One region of the Paenibacillus sp. FSL K6-3182 genome, then DNA from elsewhere that is predicted to be linked to it. Evidence: a T-box and tRNA genes for the amino acid it is inferred to sense, from the RefSeq annotation. Region 1 holds a T-box; the other regions hold tRNA genes.
The links. The T-box of region 1 lies ahead of metG (methionine--tRNA ligase). A T-box ahead of a tRNA ligase gene usually reads a tRNA of that ligase, here a tRNA-Met.

Region 1 (2,253 bases):
CATCCCCTTCTTGGGAAACCTGTCCACTTGGCGTCGTTGCTGGGGGAATGGGACTAAGTATTCCTACTGAAGGGATAGCTAAGTTTGGGCAAATGCTGCTAAACAAAGGCATATTTAATGGCCAGCGAATCGTTTCAGAGAAATACATTTCACTCGCCACCAGCATGCAAAGCGATACATCGCGAGACGAAGAGCGCATCGATTTTTCCCAAGGTTATGGGTATCAATTTTTTCTATGTCGTGATGGCTGCTTTATGGGGAATGGTGGGTATGGGCAGTTATGTTTTGTGTCGCCCAAACATCAGGTTGTTATTGCGGCAACATCGAGCTTCTCTTCCATGAAACAGCTTCAAACCATGCTAGATTTAGTGTATGAACATATCCTCCTGCAAATAGACACGGATATCCTCTTTGAAGATGGTGAACAAAAAACAGATTTAGATCAGCATCTTTTGAAAATGGCTAATCCGTTCATACCAGCATTAAGTGAGCCTAGTCCTATTCGCTTAGATGATCTTCGTTTTTCATTCATGGATAATAATCAAGGACTCACTGAGCTTCATTTTGCAGCAAGTGGGAACGAATTTCAGTTTAAGTTATTTTTTGGCGAACATAGTGTGAAGACGTATCCGTTTAACTTCAGCACCATAAACCATCCAATCGATCATTTTGTGAAAGATTTGGAGACACATGATCAGGAAGTGGTTACAAATGCTTGTTGGATAGACAGCAACCAACTATCTCTTACTTTGATCTACATAGAAACCCCGTATGTGATAACCTATTTCGTTCGCTTTTATGATCATAAAATAGAACTTAAATGTACCCATAACGTTTCATTTGGATTTGAAGCGTACGAATTAATTGGTGTGCAGGTTTAGTATTGTGACAGCATAGTTATGCGCTTTAGCAGAAATTCAGAGAGGATGCCAAGCGGCGTCCTTTTTTCTTACATACAGGAATAAAAAAATATTAACTTACCGAACGAATCGGAGTTTAGCGACCAATATCATATATTACAAAATGTGAGGTGAGTTCTTTTTGACAGCAGAAATCAATCGTCGGATTGAGCAGGTGGGCAGTAACATAATCACCTTGACTTGAAATATCATATTGAGTATAATTCCAATAAATTGAATATTCTAACAAAAGCTGCGATGAGAAAGAGTACCAAGGCGATGTCTTTTTACAGAGAGCTCCGGTTGCTGAAAAGGGGTAAAGAATAACTTTGGGAATATGGTCTCTGAGCTGCGCATCGAAACCTCATATGGTTGTAGGCTGCGCCGGAACCCGCACCCGTTACTGTGCTAGGGTATACATGCATAAGCATCGTACCTGAAGAGGTTAATGCCGCGAGGCATTAATAAAATTGGGTGGTACCGCGTGAGCACAGCTCTCGTCCCTTTGGGATGAGGGCTTTTTTGTTTGTCAAAAAAAGGAGGAGTTATGATGACAAATGTGTTTATTGGCGGTGCTTGGCCCTATGCGAACGGTTCATTGCATTTGGGAAGATTGGCGAGTGTATTGCCAGGGGATGTATTGGCACGCTATTACCGCGCAAAAGGAAATAAGGTGTTGTACGTATCTGGGAGTGACTGTCACGGTACACCTGTTGCGGTGCAAGCGATTCAGGAAGGTGTTTTTCCGGGAGATATTGCAGATCGATTTCATCAGGAATTTGCTGAATGTTTTAAACAGCTTGGGTTTACGTATGATTTGTATACTCGAACAGACCAGCCATTTCATCACCAAGTCGTTCAACAGTTATTTTTGACACTTTTAGAAAAAGGACATTTATATAAAAAAACAATCCAACAAACGTATTGTGAAACAGATCAACGATTTTTGCCGGATCGATATGTTGAAGGGATTTGCCCTGTTTGCAGCAACCGTGCGAGAGGCGATCAATGTGATTATTGTTCAACCTTGCTTGACCCAGCCGACCTGACAGACAAGACATGCAAGCTTTGCGGGAATCCTCCAATTGAGCGGCCAACGGAACATTATTATCTTGCACTCTCTTCCTTCCAAGCTGAATTGACTAAGTATGCAAAAAAAACAAAAGGTTGGAAAGAAAATGCAGTACAATTAACGCAAAGATATCTTGCAGAAGGGCTTCAAGATCGAGCGGCGACAAGGGACTTGGATTGGGGCGTGGCGGTTCCGGTTGCAGGCTTCGAGGATAAAAAAATTTACGTCTGGATTGAAGCAGTGAGCGGATATTTATCGGCAAGCCAGCAGTGGGCTGCTGAA
Region 2 (2,253 bases), 2.1 Mb from region 1:
GGAGTGCACCCATGTCCAAGATTGTAATTATTTCAGGCAGTCCAAATGCTTCATCCCGATTAAATGGCATAACACAGTACGTAGAACAACAATTGATAACAAAAAGTCTTTCGGTTGAAACCATAACCGTGGTTTCTTTGCCAGCCGAAGATCTAATTCACGCTCGTTTTGGCAGCCCTGCTATTATAGAAGCCAATCAGCTTGTCGAGAATGCAGATGCTGTTATTATTGCAAGCCCAGTTTACAAAGCATCTTATACTGGCGTTCTAAAAACGTTTCTAGATCTACTGCCGCAGAAAGGACTTGATGGTAAAATCATTGCTCCTCTGTTTATCGGCGGCACCATCGCTCATCTACTCTCTATTGACTATTCCCTCAAGCCGGTACTCGCATCCATGGGCGCGAAATTATATGTAAGCGGAGTGTACGCCGTTGATTCCCAAATCGAGCGTTCACAAGAGCCAAATGAAGCTCCAGTATTTGAATTAAATGATGAACTTAAACTTCGTCTAAACGAAACGGTAAACGAGCTTGCTTATGAATTGAATCTACGGAGTAAAAACTAAGATTCATTCATTATCTGGTTTTAACTATGCAAAAAAAGAGTTTGCTCATCTTAATGATGGGCAAACTCTTTTTTATTTCGAATATAATCAAACAAAAAAACCGTAGATCCTAAGATCTACGGTTGTATAGGTTTGTTTAGAAAAAAATGGTGAGCCATGTAGGATTCGAACCTACGACACCCTGATTAAAAGTCAGGTGCTCTACCAACTGAGCTAATGGCTCTTGCTGTAAAAGAAATGGTGGAGGATGATGGATTCGAACCACCGAACTCAGAGAGAGCAGATTTACAGTCTGCCGTGTTTAGCCACTTCACTAATCCTCCATACTATTACTTATTTCTCGTCGCAACGAAAAATAAAGTGGTGGCTCGGGACGGAATCGAACCGCCGACACGAGGATTTTCAGTCCTCTGCTCTACCGACTGAGCTACCGAGCCTTACTTTAAAGAAAAATGGCGGAGCTGACGGGATTCGAACCCGCGGTCTCCTGCGTGACAGGCAGGCATGTTGGGCCACTACACCACAGCTCCAAGTGGATCCGGTCATAAAACCGAATAAGTACATATGGTGGAGGATGACGGGATCGAACCGCCGACCCTCTGCTTGTAAGGCAGATGCTCTCCCAGCTGAGCTAATCCTCCAGATGTTACAATAAAAAAGGTAATGGTAGCGGCGAAGGGGATCGAACCCCCGACCTCACGGGTATGAACCGTACGCTCTAGCCAGCTGAGCTACACCGCCACGCTTGTCCCCCGAATAGTTGTCGATTGCAGCGTTCGGGGACGCTTGCAAAGTCAGAACATTACGCCCTGAAAACTGGATACGAAAGATTAGGCTTGCTGAAGCCTTTTATGCTGCTGTCTACTGGATGTATGGGTCACAGTAAACGTGTTTAGGATAAGCCCTCGACCGATTAGTATTCGTCAGCTACACACATTGCTGTGCTTCCACCCCGAACCTATCAACCTCGTCGTCTTCAAGGGGTCTTACATACTGGGAAATCTCATCTTGAGGGGGGCTTCACGCTTAGATGCTTTCAGCGCTTATCCCGTCCGTACTTGGCTACCCAGCGGTGCTCCTGGCGGAACAACTGGTACACCAGCGGTACGTCCATCCCGGTCCTCTCGTACTAAGGACAGCTCCTCTCAAATTTCCTGCGCCCGCGACAGATAGGGACCGAACTGTCTCACGACGTTCTGAACCCAGCTCGCGTACCGCTTTAATGGGCGAACAGCCCAACCCTTGGGACCTACTTCAGCCCCAGGATGCGATGAGCCGACATCGAGGTGCCAAACCTCCCCGTCGATGTGGACTCTTGGGGGAGATAAGCCTGTTATCCCCAGGGTAGCTTTTATCCGTTGAGCGATGGCCCTTCCATTCGGTACCACCGGATCACTAAGCCCTACTTTCGTACCTGCTCGACTTGTAGGTCTCGCAGTCAAGCTCCCTTATGCCTTTGCACTCTTCGAATGATTTCCAACCATTCTGAGGGAACCTTTGGGCGCCTCCGTTACATTTTAGGAGGCGACCGCCCCAGTCAAACTGTCCACCTGACACGGTCCCCGAACCGGTTTCACGGTTCTAGGTTAGAACTCCGATACGATCAGGGTGGTATCCCAACGTTGCCTCCACACAAGCTGGCGCTCATGCTTCAAAGGCTCCCACCTATCCTGTACAGATCGTACCA
Region 3 (2,253 bases), 3.1 Mb from region 1:
ATATCCGGGTGACTCCAAGAATGGTTGCCTACAATATGCCCCTCCAGCACCATCCGCTTTAAAAGTTCCGGCTGATCTTTGACATAATGTCCCGTTACAAAAAAGACCGCTGGTACTTGTTTATCTTTTAATACATCAAGAATACGCGGTGTATAGCCATTCTCGTAGCCGTTATCGAAAGTAAGATATAGCTCCTTTTGCGTTGTATCCCCTAGGAACAAAGCCCCATGCTTCGTTACGATTTCTTTAAAGCCCTCCTCATCGATCGAAGGCAGACGCCCCTCCACGCTTTTCTTAAACCCGAAGTGGAATACCCCTGGCTGCCCATATGCAGCTGCTGGACTTATTAAGCCCCATAAGATCGCAATAAGCATGACAGCGACTCTAACCCTTTGCTTCAACAGTAAAGCCTCCTTATTCAATGAAGTGATTGCACTTCATCCGCATATTGCGTTTATATTTCCCCATAAACGCATAAAAAAACCGCTATTCCCATAAGTCCTGTAGACTTTGAAAATAGCGGTTTATGTTGTCAATCATTCTGTTAAAAGATGGTCGGGACGACACGATTTGAACATGCGACCCCCTGGTCCCAAACCAGGTGCTCTACCAAGCTGAGCTACGTCCCGAGAAAAGATGGTGCCGTCGAGAGGACTTGAACCCCCAACCTACTGATTACAAGTCAGTTGCTCTACCAGTTGAGCTACAACGGCACATCGATTATGTCCACCAATGCTGGTGGTTTTTGATGCTTGCTTGGCATAACCAAGAGGCATCTTAAAAAAAATGGTGCCGTCGAGAGGACTTGAACCCCCAACCTACTGATTACAAGTCAGTTGCTCTACCAGTTGAGCTACAACGGCGTAACGGTTATGTCTACCTTTGCAGGTAGTTTTGATGCTTGCCTGGCAACAACCAAGGAGCATCGAAAGAAAAAATGGTGCCGTCGAGAGGACTTGAACCCCCAACCTACTGATTACAAGTCAGTTGCTCTACCAGTTGAGCTACAACGGCATATGGATTTTTTTCACCGTTTAAAGGTGTTTTGGTTGCGGGGGCAGGATTTGAACCTGCGGCCTTCGGGTTATGAGCCCGACGAGCTACCGGGCTGCTCCACCCCGCGTCATTTTGAAAGAAAAAATATGGTGACCCGTAGGGGACTCGAACCCCTGTTACCTCCGTGAAAGGGAGGTGTCTTAACCACTTGACCAACGGGCCTAGAAAAATTGGAACGGAGAGAGAGGGATTCGAACCCTCGCACCACTTACGCAGTCTAACCCCTTAGCAGAGGGTCCCCTTGAGCCACTTGGGTATCTCTCCAAACTTGGCTCCCCGAACAGGACTCGAACCTGTGACAACTCGATTAACAGTCGAGTGCTCTACCAACTGAGCTATCAGGGAAAATATGGTGGGCCTTAGTGGACTCGAACCACCGACCTCACCCTTATCAGGGGTGCGCTCTAACCAGCTGAGCTAAAGGCCCTAAGCATAAACATAAATCTTATGTAAGATCATTTGTTTATAATCAGGTAATCAAGTTGCGCCCTGAAAACTGGATACGAAAGATTAGGCTTGCTGAAGCCTTTATGCTGCTGTCTACCGGATGTATGGGTCGCAGTAAACGTGTTTAGGATAAGCCCTCGACCGATTAGTATTCGTCAGCTACACACATTGCTGTGCTTCCACCCCGAACCTATCAACCTCGTCGTCTTCAAGGGGTCTTACATACTGGGAAATCTCATCTTGAGGGGGGCTTCACGCTTAGATGCTTTCAGCGCTTATCCCGTCCGTACTTGGCTACCCAGCGGTGCTCCTGGCGGAACAACTGGTACACCAGCGGTACGTCCATCCCGGTCCTCTCGTACTAAGGACAGCTCCTCTCAAATTTCCTGCGCCCGCGACAGATAGGGACCGAACTGTCTCACGACGTTCTGAACCCAGCTCGCGTACCGCTTTAATGGGCGAACAGCCCAACCCTTGGGACCTACTTCAGCCCCAGGATGCGATGAGCCGACATCGAGGTGCCAAACCTCCCCGTCGATGTGGACTCTTGGGGGAGATAAGCCTGTTATCCCCAGGGTAGCTTTTATCCGTTGAGCGATGGCCCTTCCATTCGGTACCACCGGATCACTAAGCCCTACTTTCGTACCTGCTCGACTTGTAGGTCTCGCAGTCAAGCTCCCTTATGCCTTTGCACTCTTCGAATGATTTCCAACCATTCTGAGGGAACCTTTGGGCGCCTCCGTTACATTT

Region 2: it encodes a tRNA-Met, which carries the amino acid that the T-box ahead of metG (methionine--tRNA ligase) is inferred to sense. The anticodon was not compared.
Region 3: it encodes a tRNA-Met, which carries the amino acid that the T-box ahead of metG (methionine--tRNA ligase) is inferred to sense. The anticodon was not compared.

The regions. Positions count from the first base shown of each region.
Region 1 covers NZ_CP150265.1:2,256,363-2,258,615, forward strand. The annotation lists gene MHH56_RS09830 (serine hydrolase) at 1-881, shown strand, start outside; T-box leader at 1,146-1,407, shown strand; gene metG (methionine--tRNA ligase) at 1,450-2,253, shown strand, end outside.
Region 2 covers NZ_CP150265.1:200,250-202,502, reverse strand. The annotation lists gene ssuE (NADPH-dependent FMN reductase) at 12-566, shown strand; tRNA gene MHH56_RS00995 (tRNA-Lys) at 714-789, opposite strand; tRNA gene MHH56_RS00990 (tRNA-Tyr) at 805-889, opposite strand; tRNA gene MHH56_RS00985 (tRNA-Phe) at 928-1,003, opposite strand; tRNA gene MHH56_RS00980 (tRNA-Asp) at 1,020-1,096, opposite strand; tRNA gene MHH56_RS00975 (tRNA-Val) at 1,132-1,207, opposite strand; tRNA gene MHH56_RS00970 (tRNA-Met) at 1,231-1,307, opposite strand; rRNA gene MHH56_RS00965 (23S ribosomal RNA) at 1,460-2,253, opposite strand, start outside.
Region 3 covers NZ_CP150265.1:5,336,505-5,338,757, forward strand. The annotation lists gene pdaA (delta-lactam-biosynthetic de-N-acetylase) at 1-401, opposite strand, end outside; tRNA gene MHH56_RS23585 (tRNA-Pro) at 553-629, opposite strand; tRNA gene MHH56_RS23590 (tRNA-Thr) at 638-713, opposite strand; tRNA gene MHH56_RS23595 (tRNA-Thr) at 788-863, opposite strand; tRNA gene MHH56_RS23600 (tRNA-Thr) at 939-1,014, opposite strand; tRNA gene MHH56_RS23605 (tRNA-Met) at 1,047-1,123, opposite strand; tRNA gene MHH56_RS23610 (tRNA-Glu) at 1,144-1,218, opposite strand; tRNA gene MHH56_RS23615 (tRNA-Ser) at 1,233-1,320, opposite strand; tRNA gene MHH56_RS23620 (tRNA-Asn) at 1,326-1,401, opposite strand; tRNA gene MHH56_RS23625 (tRNA-Ile) at 1,407-1,483, opposite strand; rRNA gene MHH56_RS23630 (23S ribosomal RNA) at 1,629-2,253, opposite strand, start outside.